Rhodopirellula baltica SH 1: one gene and its partner. The protein of the gene in region 1 interacts with the protein of each later gene in a pairwise test. Links are inferred from orthologs where the notes say so. Each region holds a gene or a part of one and is shown on either strand. Other genes may lie near its edges.

Region 1 (9,697 bases):
CACATGAACGGTTGCACCACTGGTTGCACCTGATTCAGGCAACCGTGGTAAATCAGGGTCCATTCCTGACCATTCTGCTGGGAATGCCGACGACGGGAAATTCCGTCCGCGCATGAAAAAACCCCGTGAATCACGGGGTTCTTTGGATGCGGCCGAGAGGACTCGAACCTCCACGGGATTAACTCCCACTAGGCCCTCAACCTAGCGCGTCTGCCAGTTCCGCCACGGCCGCGAGCTGTGTTGGTCTTTGCTGGACGGGAAAGTTTGGCACAAATCTGTCTGGCGTCAACGCCCAGTCATGCTGGAATCATCGAGTCGCTTGACCGGGCTGGACGGCTGCGACGAATTGGCGGATTTTCTCGGCGTTTTTGCGACCTTTGGGCTGCTCGACCCCGCTGGCGACATCAACGCCGGTCGCCCCGCTGACCTGAATCGCTTCTCGTACGTTTTCGGGATTGAGACCTCCGGCCAACACCCATCCTGCCGCCGAATCACCTCGACGATCCGCCCACGCTCGTATGCTCGGCCAATCCAAAGGCTGACCGCCTCCTCCAAACGAGGCTCCCGCGTCCGCGTCGAGCAAGTACGAGACATCCACCTCATTCCACTTGCCGATGACATCATCAATCTGTCCCAGCTTGAGTTTCCCGCGGGGCAACCGAATCGCTCGCAAGATACTTTGGCCAGCTCGCACCAGATCTTCGGCCAACGACACAGGTTCATCACCATGCAACTGGATCCAATCGAGCTGCAACGAACCAGCCACCCGCTGGATGAACTCCAAGTCATGGTTGACGAACAATCCAACTCGCGTCAGCCCCACTTCTCGAGCGACTTCGTTGATTCGGATGGTTTCCTCCGCATCGGGGTTGAGCGAACGGACGCTGGGTTCGTAGAAGTTCAATCCCACCGCGTCGGCTCCGGCATCGGCAACGGATCGCACATCCTGCACGCTTCGCATGCCGCAGATTTTGATCGCAAACGGCGACCGAAATGGCTGCGTGGTGGGGGGATCGCTGGGGCCGACGGGAGGCAAGGTTGTCACAATTGTCTCAAGTTTCCTGGATCACCGAAGTGGAACTGACCGATCATCAAGATGGACGGTCTCGAGATCTTCGGGCACGTTCAAACCGCCGATCCCTCGCATTTTCAGTGGCATCGTTTCGTGTCTGGCAAGTTCGCTGCATTGAGAATCCTAACACGCAACCCGCACGTCGGCATCGCGGTCACTTCGATCGCCAGTTTCACATTGGTGATGGCAATCTGGCCGCCGAGGCCAACCCAGCATCGGGTTTCTTATCCGCAGGCGGTTCGCAACGAAACGTCGGCGGCTGATCTCAATGCTACCGAATGGTCGCACCGAATTGTGACCAGCGATAATGTGGATGGGTTTCGCAATCGTCTGCTGGACGCTCAACAACCCAAAGCATCAGCCAATGTGGGATGGGTGCGTTGGCGAAGCGAAGTGGCAGCCTTTTACGCGAAAGCCGAACAGAACCGAGTCGCTTTGAAAGAGAGCGATCGGGAATCACCACTTCGGTTGGCCAGCCACTCGATGCCCGATTCGTCGGCTGAGCAGTCTTTAGAAAAGTCCACCGCGGCGTCCAAGTGGATCGCGTTTTGGCAGAGCGAAACGGCACGCACCAACGAATGGTTGGCCGGATACGAGCGGGCCAACGCGGATCGCATCGCGATGTTTGCGAACTCCATCGAGGTGAGCGCGCTGCCAATGTCGTGGCCGATTCGCGCCTGGACCTGGGCGATCGGCGTGGCTCTCATGGTCGCCATCACGGGCTGGACCTGGATCGAGACCTGCCCTGCCCGTCGGTTGGAACTGGCGTCGCTGGGCATCAGCGAACAGAAAGAAGAAGCGTCGCGGGCCCAAGACGAGGGCGAGAATTGGACGGAGATGGCGTTTCGAGCCGAATGGGTCGCGGTGACCCAACCCGTGGGAGTCTGGTTGCGGCGAACGACTGCCGTATGCCTGGTCATCGCGGCGAGCCTTCTGGTTGCCGTCCGCGTGCTTGGCATTGTTTAGCAGGCAGCGGACTTGCCGGAGCAGCGCCGAAGCGGCTTGATCCGGCCTACTTGGACAAATGCACAGACGTCATTTGACAGGAAGTTGGCAACGCAAGCGAGCTTGCCAGACCAGCTCCCACACCAGACCGCTTGCCCGAAAACGCCCTCTGAGGGAACCTGTTTGCAACGCGGAGTGGTCGCTTTTTCATTGCTAGTGCCCTGCCCCGCTCTGCCCTGCCCTTCCCCGCATCGCTAAGACGACATGGTCCGCTACAACCCCAACGAAATCGAACCTCGCTGGCAAGCCTACTGGGACGAACACCACACTTTCGCCACGCCCGAAAAAGTCGGCAAAAAGAAGCGCTACGTGCTGGACATGTTCCCCTACCCCAGTGGTGACGGATTGCACGTCGGGCACCCAGAAGGCTACACGGCGACCGACATCGTTTCGCGATTCGCACGGGCTCGCGGGGAATCGGTTTTGCACCCGATGGGATTCGACGCGTTTGGATTGCCTGCCGAAGAGCATGCGATCAAGACGGGCGAGCACCCTCGCGTTCAAACTCAACGCAACATCGACAACTTCACTCGCCAATTGAAGATGCTCGGTTTCAGCTACGACTGGGACCGAGTCTTGGCGACCACCGACGAAGAGTACTTCCGCTGGACGCAGTGGATCTTCGGCGTGCTGTACGACACCTGGTTCGACCACGACCAACAAAAAGGCCGGCCGATCTCGGAGTTGCCGATCCCTGCCGAAGTCACCGCGGAAGGCGAGTTGGAAATCGAGCAGTATCGCGATTCAAAGCGATTGGCTTACCTCGATGACGCCTTGGTGAACTGGTGCCCAAAACTCGGCACGGTGTTGGCTAACGAAGAAGTGGTCGATGGCAAAAGTGAAGTCGGTGGGCACCCGGTCAAACGGATTCCCCTGCGGCAATGGATGTTGCGGATCACAGATTACGCCGAACGTTTGCTGGACGGTTTGGACGATCTCGATTGGCCAACCGGCATCAAGAAATTGCAGTCCGATTGGATTGGCCGCAGCACCGGTGGCGAAGTCGACTTCTACTTGCAACGCGGTGCCGCCGGCGACGACACCGGTCCGTTTGTTGCATTCAAGCGAGCTCGCGAAAGTGAAGGCTTTCCAACCGATCCCGGCAAGGATTGCTTGCGTGTTTACACGACACGTCCCGACACACTGTTCGGAGCGACCTACATGGTGGTCGCGCCCGAACATCCGTTGATCGATGTGTTGGTCAAACCCGAACAGAAAGACGAAGTCGACGCCTATCGCGAAAAGGCTTCGTTCAAAAGCGACCGTGAACGAACCGATGGCGATCGAGCCAAAACGGGCGTCTTCACGGGCTCGTACGCAATCAACCCTGCCGACGGACGCAGCATCCCGATTTGGGTCGCGGACTATGTGTTGGCAGGTTATGGAACCGGCGCGATCATGGCCGTCCCCGCTCACGACGAACGCGATTTTGAATTCGCCGTGGCGTTTGATTTGCCTGTCATCCCGGTCGTCGATCCTCCCGCGGACCACAAGCAACGCGAAGAGATTTTGGCTGGCAAAGCTTGCTTCGCTGCGGAAGGCGTTGCGATCAACAGCGGTGAATACGATGGCAAAACAACCGCGGAAGTCAAAGCCGCTTTGACCGCTGAATTGGCCAAACAAGGCTTGGCCTGCGAAGCCGTCAATTACAAGCTGCGGGATTGGTTGTTCAGCCGCCAGCGTTTCTGGGGCGAACCGTTTCCCGTCTTGCACGAAATTGACTCCGAAGGCAACGCGACCGGTGTGCGTCGCTTGGTCCCCGACGATCAATTGCCGGTGACGTTGCCGGAACTCGCGGACTTCAAACCTCACGGACGCCCCGAACCACCGCTCGCGAAAGCCGACGACGATTGGTTGATCGTGGAGCTCGACGGCAAACGCTACCGCCGCGAAACCAACACGATGCCGCAGTGGGCCGGTTCGTGCTGGTACTACTTGCGATACATCGATCCCAAGAACAGCGACGCATTGATCGATCCGCAAAAGGAAAAGGATTGGATGCCGGTCGACTTGTACGTCGGTGGTGCCGAGCACGCTGTGTTGCACTTGCTGTACTCACGGTTCTGGCACAAAGTCCTGTTCGATCGCGGCCATGTGACTTGCCCCGAACCGTTTGGCAAACTCGTCAATCAAGGCATGATTCTGGGAGAGGTTGAATTCACCAGCTTCGTGGATCCGTCCGGCAAACATGTCTCCACGAAAGACGTCAAGAAAGACGCTGAGGGCAACCGCGTTCACAAGGCCACCGGCGAACAAGTCGAGATCGTTTCGTTGACGGAAGAACAAGTCGTCAAGAAAGGCGAAGGTTTTGTCTTGGCATCGGACGCCTCGATCAAGGTCGACAGTCGCGCTTTTAAGATGAGTAAGAGCCGCGGCAACGTGGTCAACCCGGACTCAGTCGTTCGCGACTATGGCGCGGACTCATTGCGTTTGTACGAGATGTTCATGGGCCCCCTGGAGGCGACCAAGCCCTGGGCGATGAACGGCGTCGGAGGCGTTCGCAGTTTCCTCGATCGCGTCTGGCGGATGATCATCGACGAGCCCGAGGACGAGCTGAAGGTTTCCGACGCGGTGGTGGACACGGCCTGCGATGAAGAACAACTTCGCGTGCTGCACCAAACGATTCGCAAGGTCACCGAAGACAACGAAGCGATGAGTTTCAACACCGCGATTGCGAAGATGATGGAATTCACCAACCACTTCACACGCTGCGAAACGCGACCGCGTGAAGCGATGGAATCGTTCTTAATCTTGCTGGCTCCCTACGCACCTCACATGTGCGAAGAACTGTGGAAGCATCTCGGTCACAACGAATCGATTTCGCTACAGCCTTGGCCGAAGTGGGACGAAGCCGCATTGGTCCAGTCCAGCATCGAGATTCCGGTTCAGATCAACGGGAAGGTGAAGGCGAAGATCTCGTTGTCACCCGATGCGAAACCGAACGAGATGGGCGAAGCAGCGCTCGCAGATCCTGCGGTTCAAAACGCGATCGGCGACAAGAAGGTTGTCAAAACGATCGCCGTCCCCGGCCGCATGGTGAACCTGGTCGTCAAGTGACTTCCTGTCGCACGGCGGTCTCCACCGTGAATGGGAATCAGCTCTCGGTGGGGGACCACCGAGCGACAGGTTGATGGCCGCATTCTGGCGAACCTGCTCGGCAAATAACCTCCTGTAGCACGGCGGTCTCCGCCGTGAATGAGAATCAGCTCTCGGTGGGGGACCACCGAGCTACAGGTTGATGGCCGAATTTTGGCGAATTCGGCAATATCGTTTCTGAGGCGAACAACTTAACCGGCCACGGCTTCAGCGACTGATGGTCGTCGCGTTCGTTCGGACACCTTCGCATACAAACGACGCAAAGCCTTTGTGATCGGTTGCTCGATCCGGTTGGTAATTACCAACGCCAATGCGAACGAGAACACGATCACAATCGCCAAACATGCCAACGGTGGCAGGCCGGCTTGATCGAACGTGTTCAACAACACGCAGCCCAGGTTGTTGTGACACAAATACAACGCGTACGAGATCGCACTGATAGTCACGAAAGGCTTCAATCGCAGGACGGGAATCTTTCCGTACGCGGCCATCGTGACCAGACCAATGATCAGCGCCGTCGCGGCTGGGTTGTGCTTGCCGTGATCAATGCTGTGGAAGACACCCGCGGCAACCACGATGCCGAGCAAGTTCTTCCACTTTGGACCGACTCCGGTCTTGATCATGTAGAGCAAGAACCCGATCGCGAACAATGGAACGAAATCGAGTACCAGCAAATGTCTGACCGCAGACAGTGCGGCGAACAATGATGTGTGTCCATAGCTGGCCTGTGCCGCATCCAATGCCGGGCACAATACCAAGGACGCGGCCAACAACGATCCCCAACCAACGAAGTAGCGATGCAAGTAGCCTTTGCAGAACAGCGTCACCAAGACGAAGTAGAACATCATCTCGACTTGCAAGGTCCACATCACCGGATCGATGCATTCGTATCCAAAGACACGTGGCATCAACGTCAAATTAGCCAGGAACTGCTGCGTCGAAACGGGCTGGCCGTTCAGCGGAGCGAACGTCACGATCCAAAGGTTCGCGAAGATCACCATCAGGAACAGTGGCACAATTCGAATCAATCGAGCAGCCACGAAATCAACAGGCTTGCCACGACGCATCAGCGACATGCTGTTGACGAAACCGCTGAGGATAAAGAAGAGCTCGACTCCGTAGGCACCATAAGGCCACTCCCCGCCCAGCGGACTGGAGAAGCCAAACTTGACCGCATAGACGTGCGTGAAGTGAAACAGCACCAAGTTGATGGCTGCCATCGCTCGCAATGCGTCCAGCTCTAAAATCCGGCGATGCGGCTTCAGGGTGGACGGCGTTTCGACGGCGTCAGCCTCGCTCGTGTCTTGATCAGAATCTGCCGGCGAGAAACCAGCGAGAGACACATCACGGCCTTTGCGAACCGCACGTGCCAACTGGCGAACCTCTAAAGAGGACCGGACGGCGGGCAGTATCGGTGCAGACGGTTCTTCCCAGGTTTCCTGAACGGGCGGATTGTCCCATGCATGCTCAGGCGGAAAATGACCTGAAAAAGGGCCATTCGCCGAGTCGGAATCCGATGGGGATGGGGCAGATTGCATCGTTTAAAAATGGACCGGGAACGAAGAGGATCTCTGTGTCCGCTCAAGGATGGGTCAGCCCCTCCCTCTGCACCATCAATTTTTACTCGTCTGGTCAAACTCCGATCCTCTGCGTGGAAGACTGCATGGATCAGTCCGAAGTCAACGATGACGCCAATCGGATCAATTTTGCCGGTTCTTGCGACGCTGGTTTCTATCGGGCCCTTTCGTTTTCGCGGGCGTTCAACGAAACTGCCGCAATTCTTTCGACCATCCAGGCGGAGCCTTCGCCATGAAATATGTCCTGATCATTCCCGACGGCTGTGCCGACGAGCCCCTCGAATCACTGAACGGCCGCACACCGCTGCAAGCCGCGAATCTGCCTGCGATGGATCAAATCGCTTCGCGGGGTCGTGTTGGGGTGACCGACAACACGCCCATTGACTTTCCCGCCGGCAGCGAAATCGCCAACCTGTGCCTGTTGGGATACGATCCGAACGTTTGCTTCACCGGCCGAGCTCCCTTGGAAGCCGCTGCCCAGGGCATCGAGCTGGGGCCTCACGATTGCGCCGTGCGATGCAATCTGGTCACCATTCGCGACCAGACGATGATCGACTTCACCGCCGATCACATCAGCACCGAAGAAGCGACGACATTGCTGGAAGATCTGTCGAAGGAATTGTTCGGCGAAAACGGACCGCTCAGCGACAGCGACTTGGCCGGCCGATTGGAATTTGTCCCCGGAGTCAGCTATCGCAATTTGATGCTGTATCGCGGCGACGCGGATCATCCGTCGCCATTCACCACCGCGACACGGTCGAGCGCCCCGCACGACTTGACCGATCTAAGCGTGATGGACGATTTCCCGCGTGGTCCCGGCAGCCAGATCTTGGTCGATCTGATGAACGCGTCGGCCGATATTCTGGCCAAACATCCGATCAACGTCGCTCGCAAAGCGGCCGGCAAAGACGTCGCGACTCATGTTTGGTTGTGGAGCTCGGGCGGAGCACCCAAATTGTCGACGTTCGAGGAACGTTATGGGATTCGCGGCGTGATGATCACTGCCGTTGACCTGCTTCGCGGAATCGGTGCCCTGGCTGGTTGGCCACGGATCGAAGTCGAAGGAGCCACCGGATACCTCGATACGAATTATGCGGGCAAAGGCGAAGCGGCAATCCAAGCTCTCGCTGACTATGATTTCGTCTGCGTCCACATCGAAGCTCCCGACGAAGCGTCCCACGAGGGCAACGTCGAAGCCAAGATCGAAGCGCTCCAGCAAATCGACCAGCACATCGTCGCTCCGCTTTGGGAAGCCCTTTCCAAGTACGACGAACACCGCATGTTGATCTTGCCCGATCACCCAACGTTCTGCCGAACCAAGAAACACACGCACGGTCCGGTCCCACTGACCATGGCCGGTACCGGCATCGAATCTGATTCGGCGACCACCTTTGACGAGGTTTCCGCCAATGCATCGGGATGGGTGTTCGATCCCGGTTGGACCATGATGGACGCCTACATTCAAAAAGGCTGATTCACCGGGTTCGAGTGCAACGTCGATTGCTTATCCCCTTCCCCACTCCGCTTCCTTCCGTTTCGCTTCGTCACTTCCATGTCCCTGATCGTTCAAAAATTTGGCGGTACGTCCGTTGCCGACACCGAAAAGATTCGCGCCGCGGCTCGGAAGGCAATTCGTGCTCAAAAAGCCGGCCATCGAGTCGTGATGGTTGTCAGCGCAATGGGCAAGAACACCGACACTTTGCTCGATCTGGCGTCGCAAATCAGTGATGAACCACCGGCACGCGAAATGGACATGTTGCTCAGCACGGGCGAACAGGTCAGCGTCGCATTGGTCGCGATGGCGATTCATAGCATGGGATCCAAAGCGGTCAGTCTGACCGGCGGCCAAATCGGATTGAAAACCGACAACAGCTTCAGCAAGGCACGGATTCAATCGATCGACACCGGTCGCATCGAACGCCTGCTCGACGCAGGCAACATCGTTGTTGCGGCGGGTTTCCAAGGCATCGACGATGACCTGAACATCACGACGCTCGGACGAGGCGGCAGCGACACCACCGCGGTGGCGCTGGCTGCTGTTCTGGGCGCGGACGCTTGCGAGATCAACACCGACGTCGATGGCGTTTACACCACCGATCCACGACTGTTGGCCGAAGCTCGTCGCGTGGACGTGATCAGCTACGACGAAATGTTGGAACTGGCATCTCTGGGTGCCGGAGTGATGCACTCGCGATCCATCGAATTCGCCAAGAAATTCGAGGTGCCGATTCACGTTCGCAGTAGTTTCTCGGACCAAGACGGCACGATGATCGTCGCCCAACCCGAATCGGAAACCGCTCCGGTATCGGGCGCTGCACTGACCCGAGATGAGGCTCGCGTGACCGTGCTGGGCGTCCCGGATGTTCCCGGCATGAGCCAAAAGATTTTCTCGGCAATCGCTGCTCAGAAAGTCGCCGTGGACATGGTGGTCCAGAACGTCGGGACGTCAGGCAAAGCCGATGTCTCGTTCACCGTCGCCGGCGGCGAACTGAAAAAGACTCTCGCTGCACTCGAAGGAATCTTGGATTCGCTCGGTGCCGACGGCGTTACTCATGACGATCAAGTGTCCAAGGTCAGCGTCGTTGGTTTGGGCATGGCTCACCAAAAGGCCGTCGCCGCCAGCATGTTCCGTGCTTTGGCCGAAGCCAACGTGAATATCCACATGATCACAACCAGCGAGATCAAAATTTCGTGCTTGGTCCCTCGCGATCAAGCGAACGAAGCTTTGCGGGCGGTTCACGAAGCGTTCTCGTTGGACCAACGGCCAAGTGATGCGAAAACATGGAACGAGATCAAGGCGAGCAACGCGAAGGAAGCCGATGTGGCCGATGTCGTCGCACGTCTGCAAAACGATGCGTTGGAAGCTCTCACGCTCACCGACATTTCAATCGTTCCCGCTCAAGCCCGCGTGACCCTCGATGGTGTGCCCGACCAAGTCGGCGTGGCA
Region 2 (9,214 bases), 1.1 Mb from region 1 along the record:
TTGGAAAAGGAATATCGCGGCCAGGATTTGTCATCGATCAAGAAATGGAATGCTCGATTCCTATCGATGGCGGAAGACAAACGCGACCAGGCTTTGGCAGCACTAGAAGCCAAGAAATATCGCGAAGCACGCAAGTTCTCGCGTGAGAGTATCTTCCTCAAACCGGACATCGAAGGCGGCACGGAACTGGTTCGCAAAGTCGATCAGATCTACCCGTTGGTGAACGTCGGAGTTTTGCAAACCGCAACCGTTTTGGATCCAACTCGTTTAGATAACTGGGCCGCGCGTCGCGCCGGACGGTTGCTGTACCGCGTGTTGTTCGAGATGCAGGGAGCAGGTCCCGAGGGCGGCGAGTACGAATTCATTTTCGGTGACACGGAACAGAGTCCTGACCGTCAACGGTTTTCGATGTTTTTGGAACCCGAACGATTGCCGGAACCTCTCAATCAAGTCGATGGCTTCTATCTGGCCGATGTTTTGGCGGACCGAGTCAAATCAGAATCGCCGACTTACTTCTCGCCTTGGGCCGCCGCGGTTCAGGCCATCGGGCTGGACGGTCCCAAACGAATCGATTGCATCTTACGGCGTCCCAACGTGCTTCCATCAGCATTGATTCAGGTCACCGTTGATGGATCTTGGTTTGGCGGCGAGCCAGGTTCTCCCACCGGTGACTATCGCCGCGACGTCGTCGAAGGCGACGTGGTGCGTTATGTCCTCAAGGGAGAGCCTCGCACCGAATTGCAGCCACGCGAGATTGTTGAGATTCGAACGGAATCCGCAGCCGACGGCGTGAGCAAATTGTTGCAAGGCGAGGTCGACGTGCTGGACCAATTGTTCCCCGCTGATGCGGTGCGGTTGTCCAGCAATCGAAAGGTTCGTGTCGTCAAATATCCGCTTCCCAGCGTGCACATGCTGGTTCCGTGCAGCGACCACGAGTATCTGGCCGACAAGACATTCCGGCGTGCGTTGGTGTATGGAACCAACCGGGAAGACATCTTGAATGGTGAATTGCTGGAAAGCTTGGAAGTCCCTGGATGTCGCGTTTTGTCAGGGCCATTTCCCGCGGGACTCGAAGACAATGACCCGCTTGGTTACGCCTATGATCAATCCATTGCACCGCGGAATTACGAGCCCCGTTTGGCGAAGCTCCTGATGACGATGACCGCCAAGCAAATGGAATCCGAAGCGTCACGGAAAAAAGAAAAGCCACCTGAGCTAAAACCAATTCGTCTGGCGTTTCCACCGGAGAACCTTTCTCGAATCGCTTGCGAAGCCATTCGCAGCCAATGGCAATTGTTGGGATTGGAAATCGAGTTGGTTGAGTTGCCCGTCGGTCGCGCGTTTCCGGATCCGGGGACCGCCGACATTGCGTATGTGTCGGCCGCGGTATGGGAGCCCATCATTGACGCTCGTCGCGTGCTCGGTCCCGAAGGCATGGCTGGCAGCACCGATCAATTGGTTGGACTTGGTTTGCGACGTTTAGAAGAGTCTAAGAACTGGCGAGATGCTCGAGACCGATTGTTGGATTTGCATGCGATCGCTCACCACGAACTGCCTGTGCTGCCGTTGTGGCAATTGGTCGATTCGTACGCCTACAGTCGAGACTTGCTGGGCGTGGGGTCTGACATCGTGTCGCTGTATCAGAACGCTGAAAAATGGCGGTTGAGTCAATGAGTATCGCAACATCGTTTTCTAATTCCGGTCCGCTGCTTCGATATGCGACCACTCTGATCGCCTTGTTCATCGCACTGGGGCCATCTGCGCGTGGGCAAGAGCCAAATGGCGATGCTGCTGTCCAAACGGATCCAGCGTCGGAGACTGATCCTGGCGCGGAAGTCGAGACCAAAGAGGTTCAACCATTCGATTTCGATCCATATCGAACATTGATTTGGGTTGCGTCAGACTCTCCTCGTGTTTGTGCCGACACATTGCGAGATGATTTGCAGAAGGTCCTCGATCGCGATTTTCATGCGGTATGGCGAACGAAGATCGAAGACGCGCCCATGTCAGTGGCTTCGATGGCAATGCGAGTGTTATCCGAAGTCAACTTCGATACGTTAGCCGCCACGGATCCGGTGATTGCCGTCAAAAGGTCTCACGGTGATGCCGTCCGAATTCGTTTCGCAGGTGATGTGGGCCGTTACGCGTCTAGCATTTTGACCACGACGGGCCGCATGGAAGAGATCAACGCTCGATTGGCTGGTGATCCAGATTCTCCAAAGAATGCTTGGCTGAGAATCCTGCATGCGATCGAGGGCGATGCCGTCGCACTGAAGGACGCGTGGGCGAAAGAAGACACCGAGGCCATCTTGGTCTCGCGCGGCATGGCGGAAACTCTGACCGAACCAGAAGCCAAGATCATTGTTCCGCCAATTACCGGTCAGGTCATCGATGCCGCGGAAGCCTATGACAAAATCTTTATCGTTCGCATTCGAACGGCAACCTCACCGATGAAAGTCGAAAGCGTTGAGTTCGATACTCTGATGCGGTATTTCGGCGACACATCACGAGCCACCGTTTCCAGTTTCAATCTATTGCCTGAAGTTGTCGGCGCAACGCTGCGAGATGTCTTTGCTCCCGTGGCCCGGATCGATGACGCGGGAAAGAGCAATGCAGTTGGATTGGTGCGAGCGTCGGGATTGGTGACTGACAAGAATTCACCGGCACTGGTCGACGTAGGCGACGTGTTGGTGCCGATGGTTCGCAAAGATGATCGCAACGGCAATCCGATTTCGATTGGGCCGCTCGACTGGGCCTACTTGCTCGCCAAAGAGTTGGACGGGCGCCGCGTCAAAATGGATTTTCATGCGGGGCGAGCGGGTGGACTGCAGGGTCGAAAGAACGCACGCACCCACCGAGTCGGGCTCCGTATCCGACCGCGAAAAGATCAGACGCTGTTGCGTTTGCATGCCAAGGGTGACCCGAATCAGCCGCTGATTGGATACGAGATTTACGAAAAGGAACTCGAAGGCAAAAGCATGACATTCATTGGCCGTACCGATTGGAACGGTCGCTTGGATGTTGAACCGACCGACGAACAGCCTCTACGATTGTTGTACGTCAAAAACGGCGGCGCCGTGTTGGCTCGATTGCCGATGGTTCCCGGTCATCACGAAAAGATGGTTGCCGATCTCGGTGGCGACGACATGCGTTTGCAAGCTGAGTCATACATCCGTGGCGTCCAAAATTCGATCATCGACCTTCTGGCAATTCGCGAATTGTTCAAAGCTCGAATCATGATGCGACTCGAACGGGGTGATTTAGAACCAGCCGAAGAGTTGTTGGAAGTTTTGCGAAATCAACCGACCAACGAACGTCTCGCCAACGACATGGGCAAGCGTCAGTCTGAGTTCATCAAAGCGATCGGGAAGAATGCCAATCAACAACGCAAAGTGGATGAGATGTTCAGCGTGACACGTGAAATGCTGACCAAACACATCAATCCAAAGTTGGTGCGGGACTTGGAAGAGGCGGTGATTGTGGCGAAAGAAAACGGGGGCAAATTGCCACCGAAGTCAGACGAGGAAACCGACGGGGCGTGATCAAGTCGCCTCGGTTTCGTACCGCAACCGAAAGTCATCTTCGCTGAGGACTTCGACCCCAAGTGATTCGGCTTTCGTGAGTTTGCTGCCCGCCTTCTCGCCCGCGATCAGGAAATCGGTTTTCTTGCTCACGCTGCTCGCAGCACGCCCACCGAGTTCCTCGATGCGGGCTTTGATCTCATCGCGAGTGTAGTGCTGCAACGTTCCCGTCGCGACGATGTTCTTGCCCGCCAGTGGCAGGTTTGCTTCTTCGTCAGGTGTTGCGACCGGTTCCGTTTCGGACATTGTGACGCCCACGGCATCCAAATCACTGAGCGTTTGTGAGCCCGATTCGCTGTGGATAAATTTGACCAAGCTTTCAGCGATTCGATCGCCGATCTCATGGATCGCCGCCAGGTCTTCTGCCTTTGCCGAACGCAGTAGATCAAGATTCCAAAACTTCGCCGTGATAAGCTTGGCGACTCGTGGTCCGATGTGACGGATGCTGATCGATGACAGCACGCGAGCCAACCCGCGGGTGCGGCTTTCGTTGATGCCGGCGACAAGGCTCTCGGCGTTCTTACGGCCGAACTGCACCTCGATCATCTCATCGCCTTTGCCCTTTCTCAACCGCGGCCAAGTCAATTCGGCGAGTTCATCCACATTCAATCGGTAAAGGTCGGCGTAGTTTTCGACCAACTCTTTTTGCAGCAGCAGATCGACGACTTCTTCACCCAGGCCATCGATGTCCATGCCGGTTCGACTGCCAAAGTAGACCAATCGTTGCCGAAGTTGAGCGGGACACGCCGGGTTAGTGCAACGGATGTAAACGCCGCCTTCGTCACGAGTCAGTACTTCATCGCACTGTGGGCAGTGGGTTGGGAATTCGAACTTAGGAAGTGGTTTGGTGCGAGCATGTTTCTCGACTCGCACGACCTTGGGAATGATTTTGCCGGCCTTCTCGACGACCACGGTATCTCCGACGCGAACGTCCAATCGTTCGATCTCGTCAGCGTTGTGCAGGGAGGCTCGCGAGACGGTGGTGTCGGCGATGTCGACCGGCGTCAGGTAAGCAACTGGCGTGATTGTGCCCGTCTTGCCGACTTGCACATCGATCGCCTCAAGTGTGGTGATGGCTTCATAGCGTTCGAATTTGTAAGCTATTACCCAGCGTGGGCTCTTGCTGCGGACACCCAGTTTTTCGCGCTGCTCGAACGAGTCGACTTTGAACACGATGCCGTCGATTTCAAACGGCAGATCAGGCATCTCCAATTCGAGTTTCGCGATCGCTTGAAGTGCATCCTCTTTGTTTTCAAAGCGAACAACATCCGGTGCGATCGGGATTCCTAACGCCTGAACATGTTGCAGGAACGTCATGTGGTCAGATGCTCGAACGCCGACTAATTCGCCGCTGCCATGACAGAAGAATCGGATGTTGCGTGAGGCTGCGATTTTGGGATCGAGCAAGCGAATCGTTCCCGCAGTGACGTTGCGGGTGTTCTTGAACGGTTCGTGACCGGCATCGGTTTGACGGACATTGAGGTCCGCTAGATCCGCGTCGGTCATGTACAGTTCGCCGCGTACTTCCAGAACTTCGGGAACGTTGCCGCCGGCAACTTCCGGATGTGCAAGTGCGGCATCGGCGATCGATCGGGGCAATTCGCGGATGGTGCGAACGTTGTGTGTGATGTCATCGCCGACTTGCCCGTTGCCTCGTGTGAGTGCCAGTGTCAATTCACCGTTCTCGTAGCGAATGGAACCGGCGACACCGTCGATCTTGTACTCCATTGTCCACGCAACCGATTCGCCTTCGAGCGATTTCTCAATTCGCTCCATCGCCGCGGCCAATTCTTCGCGACTGTAGGTGTTGTCGATCGACAACATGGGAACGCGGTGCGGAACCTGAACCAATTGGTCCACAACATCGCCGCCGACCAATTGTGTTGGCGAATCGGGCCGGCGGAGGTCCGGGTGATCGTTTTCGAGTTGCGTAAGCTCGGCCAGCAATTGATCGTATTGCAGGTCGGTGATCTCGGGTGCCGCATCGTCGTAGTACAGGCGATTGTGGCGATTAATTTCGTCGACGAGTTGTTGCACGCGGCTGGCAATGGAATCGGAGGCCACGAAACGATCCTGGGGCATGAGAAATTCATCAACGCTCTCGGCAGACCGAGATGGTCATCCATTGTCCGTCTGGTCACCGCTGATTCCAGACCCCTTTGTTTGCTCTTGGAAATTCCCGTCCGATCCGTGGTGTATGGGCACGTTCGCCAGACCGTGAATCACGAAAAAACGGAGCCCACCCGCAGCGAATTGAAATCGCTGGCAAGTCTGGCTCCGTGATGAACTGCGGTTCGATCGGACTTATCGCGAGTCCATTTGACTACTCGGCGGTGCCGGCAGCTGCATCGATGCCTTCTTTGGCTTTCTCGCCACCTTGGTCGATGGCACCATCAACGGTTTCTTTGGCAGCTTCAGGAACCATGTCTGTGGTCGCGTCTTTCGCGGAACCAGCAGCGGAATCGACGCCCGCTTTGGCTTGGTCAGCGATTCCGGCAGCGGTGTCCGAGCCTTTTTCGCATCCGCTCAAAACAGCAACAAACGCGAGGGCGAGCAACAATTGGGTGAGCTTCGTGAACATCAATTTGATCCTAGAAAAATGGACTGGGCGAATCCCGACAAAATGAGTGATCCCCCCTACGAAGGCAACCCTATCCCAATCGCGTTGGAACACAAGTGGACCGGGCAATGCCGACTCTTATTCGGCGTTCATTCCTCCAAAGATGCGCACACCAATTGCTTGTCATTTCTGGCAAAGATACAGCGGTTAGCGTATGCGGGATGAGACCAGGTGACACCGTTGCGGCGTGGCAGTTGAACAGTGGTTGTGTCAAGCAAATGTGTTTGGCTGAGCGGTTGATATCCTTCTGGCGTCAAATGTGCGATCGTTAGTTGACCTTGATCGTTGAACATCCAATCCGTTTGCGATCCCGCTTGTTGATGGACCACAGTGTGGATCGTGCCCCAGCGATTTCGCGGAACCGCGGTGGTGTCTTCCCATACCCGTTCGCCGGTCTCTGCATCGAGGCACCGCAGTTCGCCATAGCTGTCGACACCGTAGACGTATCCGTCACGCATGACCGGTGTGCTGATGATTGATTGCAAAGCACGTGTGTTCTTTTCGTCGACACCGACTCGATGCCACTTTTTCTTCGCGGTTGGTTCGGTCGCGGACAACTCGACCATCATCGAACCATCGTAGAACGAAGTCACAAACAAAAGGTTGTCATTGACGACGGGTGTGGCGACTCCAATCGGCATACGAGACGGAGGGAACGGGATGCTCCAGAACACATCGCCGGTCGAAGGAGACAATCCGCTGATGCTGTCTCCCGTCCAGCAGACGACGACATCTTTGCCGCCTTGTTGAATCAGGATCGGAGCGGAATAGCAGGCACGTTCATCAAGCGAACGCCATACTTCTTTGCCGGTTGCCAAATCAAATCCAACCACGCACGCCCCGTCCGAACCCCCGACGATCTGGATCACAATGGGCTGATCGGTGTCGCCGACAACTACAAGAGGAGCACCAGTGATGCCCCAAGCTGGCATGTCGATATCGTATTCCTGATGCAGATCGTGTTTCCAAAGAATGTTTCCATTGGCAGCATCGAGACAATGAAAATGTCCCATTGAACCCACCGCCAATGCCTTTCCTTCATGAACAGTGACGCTGGCACGCGGACCGGCTCGATAGCCGATTTCGTAAGCGGCTGGATAAGACTGTTCCCAGATCAGACTGCCATCTGATTCTGCGAAGCACAGCACACGTTCGATTTCATTGGGCTCCGATTGACGGTCGGTGACATAGACGCGTCCGTCAGCCACGGTCGGTCCGCTGTAGCCTGAACCGATTGCTACCGACCATTTCAGCGGAAGTTGGCCTTCAGGCAGCTCAGTTACGATCCCGGTCTCGGTCCAATTGCCATCGCGATCAGTGCCTCGCCATTGAGGCCAATCCTCTGCGATCGCGTTGCCGCCAAAAATCAGCAAAGTTCCGAGCAACAACAATCGTTTTGCCGACCGGCCACAAATGCCTGACGAGAATAGAGCACTTCGAATCAAACGTCGGATAGCCATCGGAAGTTCCTGATCGGAAAAAGAGTACGGAACGTGGAAGTCTAATGCGTCCGCGAGGACGTTACGAGTTGCTGTATTTTGCCTGGGTTCGCTGTTTTGTCGCTCTCCGCGGCGTGAAACACGATCGCTGTGGCGATCAAACTCAAATTTCCGTATTGAAACGGTGTCCGTTCTCCGCCGACGGCCAAATCTTTCCGGCGGTTTCGCCGCCATACTGATTGCACGCAGTGGTCCCGATGAGCCACCCACTGAGATCGACGTCTCGTTCCACTCATTCGCAAATGCGAATTTCGCTGGCTCATGCCACGGCATCGGCAATTGATATCGATCGCTCCATCGGCAGGCGGTGGACCGTTTTGCTGTGGTTTATCTGCTGCATATTGGTGTGGCTCACCATCAGCATCGCAGACGCGCAAGAGATTGTTTGGACGACTCCCAAGCCGCCTCCCTTCACTTCATCAAACGTCACGTCTTCGACTGTCATTTCGTCGAGTCCTGGTTGGGCAACCCAAACCGAATCAGTCAGCGCGAGCCCGGGTTACACCGAACACGGACACTCCGAAACTTCGACGCGAGGACGTTTGTCGCCTCCCGAGTTCACCTCCAACAACGCGTTCACTTCCGGCAATCCGTCCAGTTCGTTCGCTGATTCGCGGTCGTCGCGGTTGGGCGATTCGCAGCTGCAAACTCGGCCCGTCGAAAAAAGGTACACAGCGTCGTCTGAAGCATCGCCTCTGAATCTCAACCGACAAGCCCGCACAGCGTCGGGATGGTCCCGCACCGATTCAGATTGGGCCCGCACCACGTCGGAGTGGGATGGCGCAGATGCCACGGAAGCAAAAACGGTGAGCTATCCGTTGCTGCCACGCCAACGCGGAGAGTCCGACGAGTGGCGACAATCGCCCTACGCCGACATGCATGTGCGAGCCGCTCAGCAATCCGAAATGCGATTCCGCTCGCTCGCTCAAACATCAGATCCCATTGCGGCGGACATCGCAAATCAAAACGTGGATTTGGTTCAGCAATGGATCGAACTTGCAACGAGTTACAACCAACTAGCGACTCGCCTTTACGATGCCAAGGATCAACTCGATGCGACGCGTTCGGACTACGAAGACGTCCATCAAAAGCTCACTCGCCACGGTTTGACACCGACCATTGGTTTGTTGCTTCGCCACAAAAAGGATCAGCTGGATCAGTGGCAAATTGAAAACAGCCAGACGGCTTTGGCCAGCGAAGCACTTGGGAAGGCGAGACAAAAACAATTGGAACTCGACCTGATCCGGTTGGATGGTTCGGATCCGGAGCAGCAAGCGGCGCAAGTTCTTGGTGATGTTGGTTACGACGCAAACCGCTATGGCGATCCGCTGCGTTTGCAAGTGGAGGAATTGCTGCGTCAACGAGCTGCGTGGATTCGCTCGCTGCAGGTCGGTTATCAGGATCAGCAGCAAAAGATCAGTGAATTGGATTCTATCGCGACCGCATCGCAGTCATTGGCAACCGACTACCGAATGCTGATCGATCGGCATGTCATGTGGATTCGCAGTGATGAG

Evidence for each region.
Region 2: the proteins of leuS (region 1) and ligA interact in binary tests that used the Escherichia coli proteins (3 or more experiments, as listed by UniProt). The link is inferred for Rhodopirellula baltica SH 1 from one-to-one orthologs.

Annotation. Positions count from the first base shown.
Region 1 is NC_005027.1:4,745,385-4,755,081, forward strand. What follows is about bases 1,962-5,334. They hold leuS (leucine--tRNA ligase), read left to right. Parts: upstream 1,962-2,281; coding sequence 2,282-5,134; downstream 5,135-5,334. Other genes in these bases: RB_RS18250 (hypothetical protein), read left to right, coding at 1,962-2,038. In the rest of the region: RB_RS18245 (phosphoribosylanthranilate isomerase), read right to left, coding at 308-961; more of RB_RS18250, read left to right, coding at 1,097-1,961; RB_RS18260 (acyltransferase family protein), read right to left, coding at 5,365-6,546; RB_RS18265 (cofactor-independent phosphoglycerate mutase), read left to right, coding at 6,983-8,224; RB_RS18270 (aspartate kinase), read left to right, coding at 8,303-9,697.
Region 2 is NC_005027.1:5,819,367-5,828,580, forward strand. Bases 3,095-5,984 are described here. They hold ligA (NAD-dependent DNA ligase LigA), read right to left. Parts: upstream 5,646-5,984; coding sequence 3,543-5,645; downstream 3,095-3,542. Other genes in these bases: RB_RS22155 (hypothetical protein), read left to right, coding at 3,095-3,542; RB_RS22165 (hypothetical protein), read right to left, coding at 5,905-5,984. In the rest of the region: RB_RS22150 (ABC transporter substrate-binding protein), read left to right, coding at 1-1,674; more of RB_RS22155, read left to right, coding at 1,656-3,094; more of RB_RS22165, read right to left, coding at 5,985-6,162; RB_RS22170 (PQQ-binding-like beta-propeller repeat protein), read right to left, coding at 6,291-7,661; RB_RS22185 (mechanosensitive ion channel domain-containing protein), read left to right, coding at 7,943-9,214. UniProt on the Escherichia coli protein: DNA ligase that catalyzes the formation of phosphodiester linkages between 5'-phosphoryl and 3'-hydroxyl groups in double-stranded DNA using NAD as a coenzyme and as the energy source for the reaction.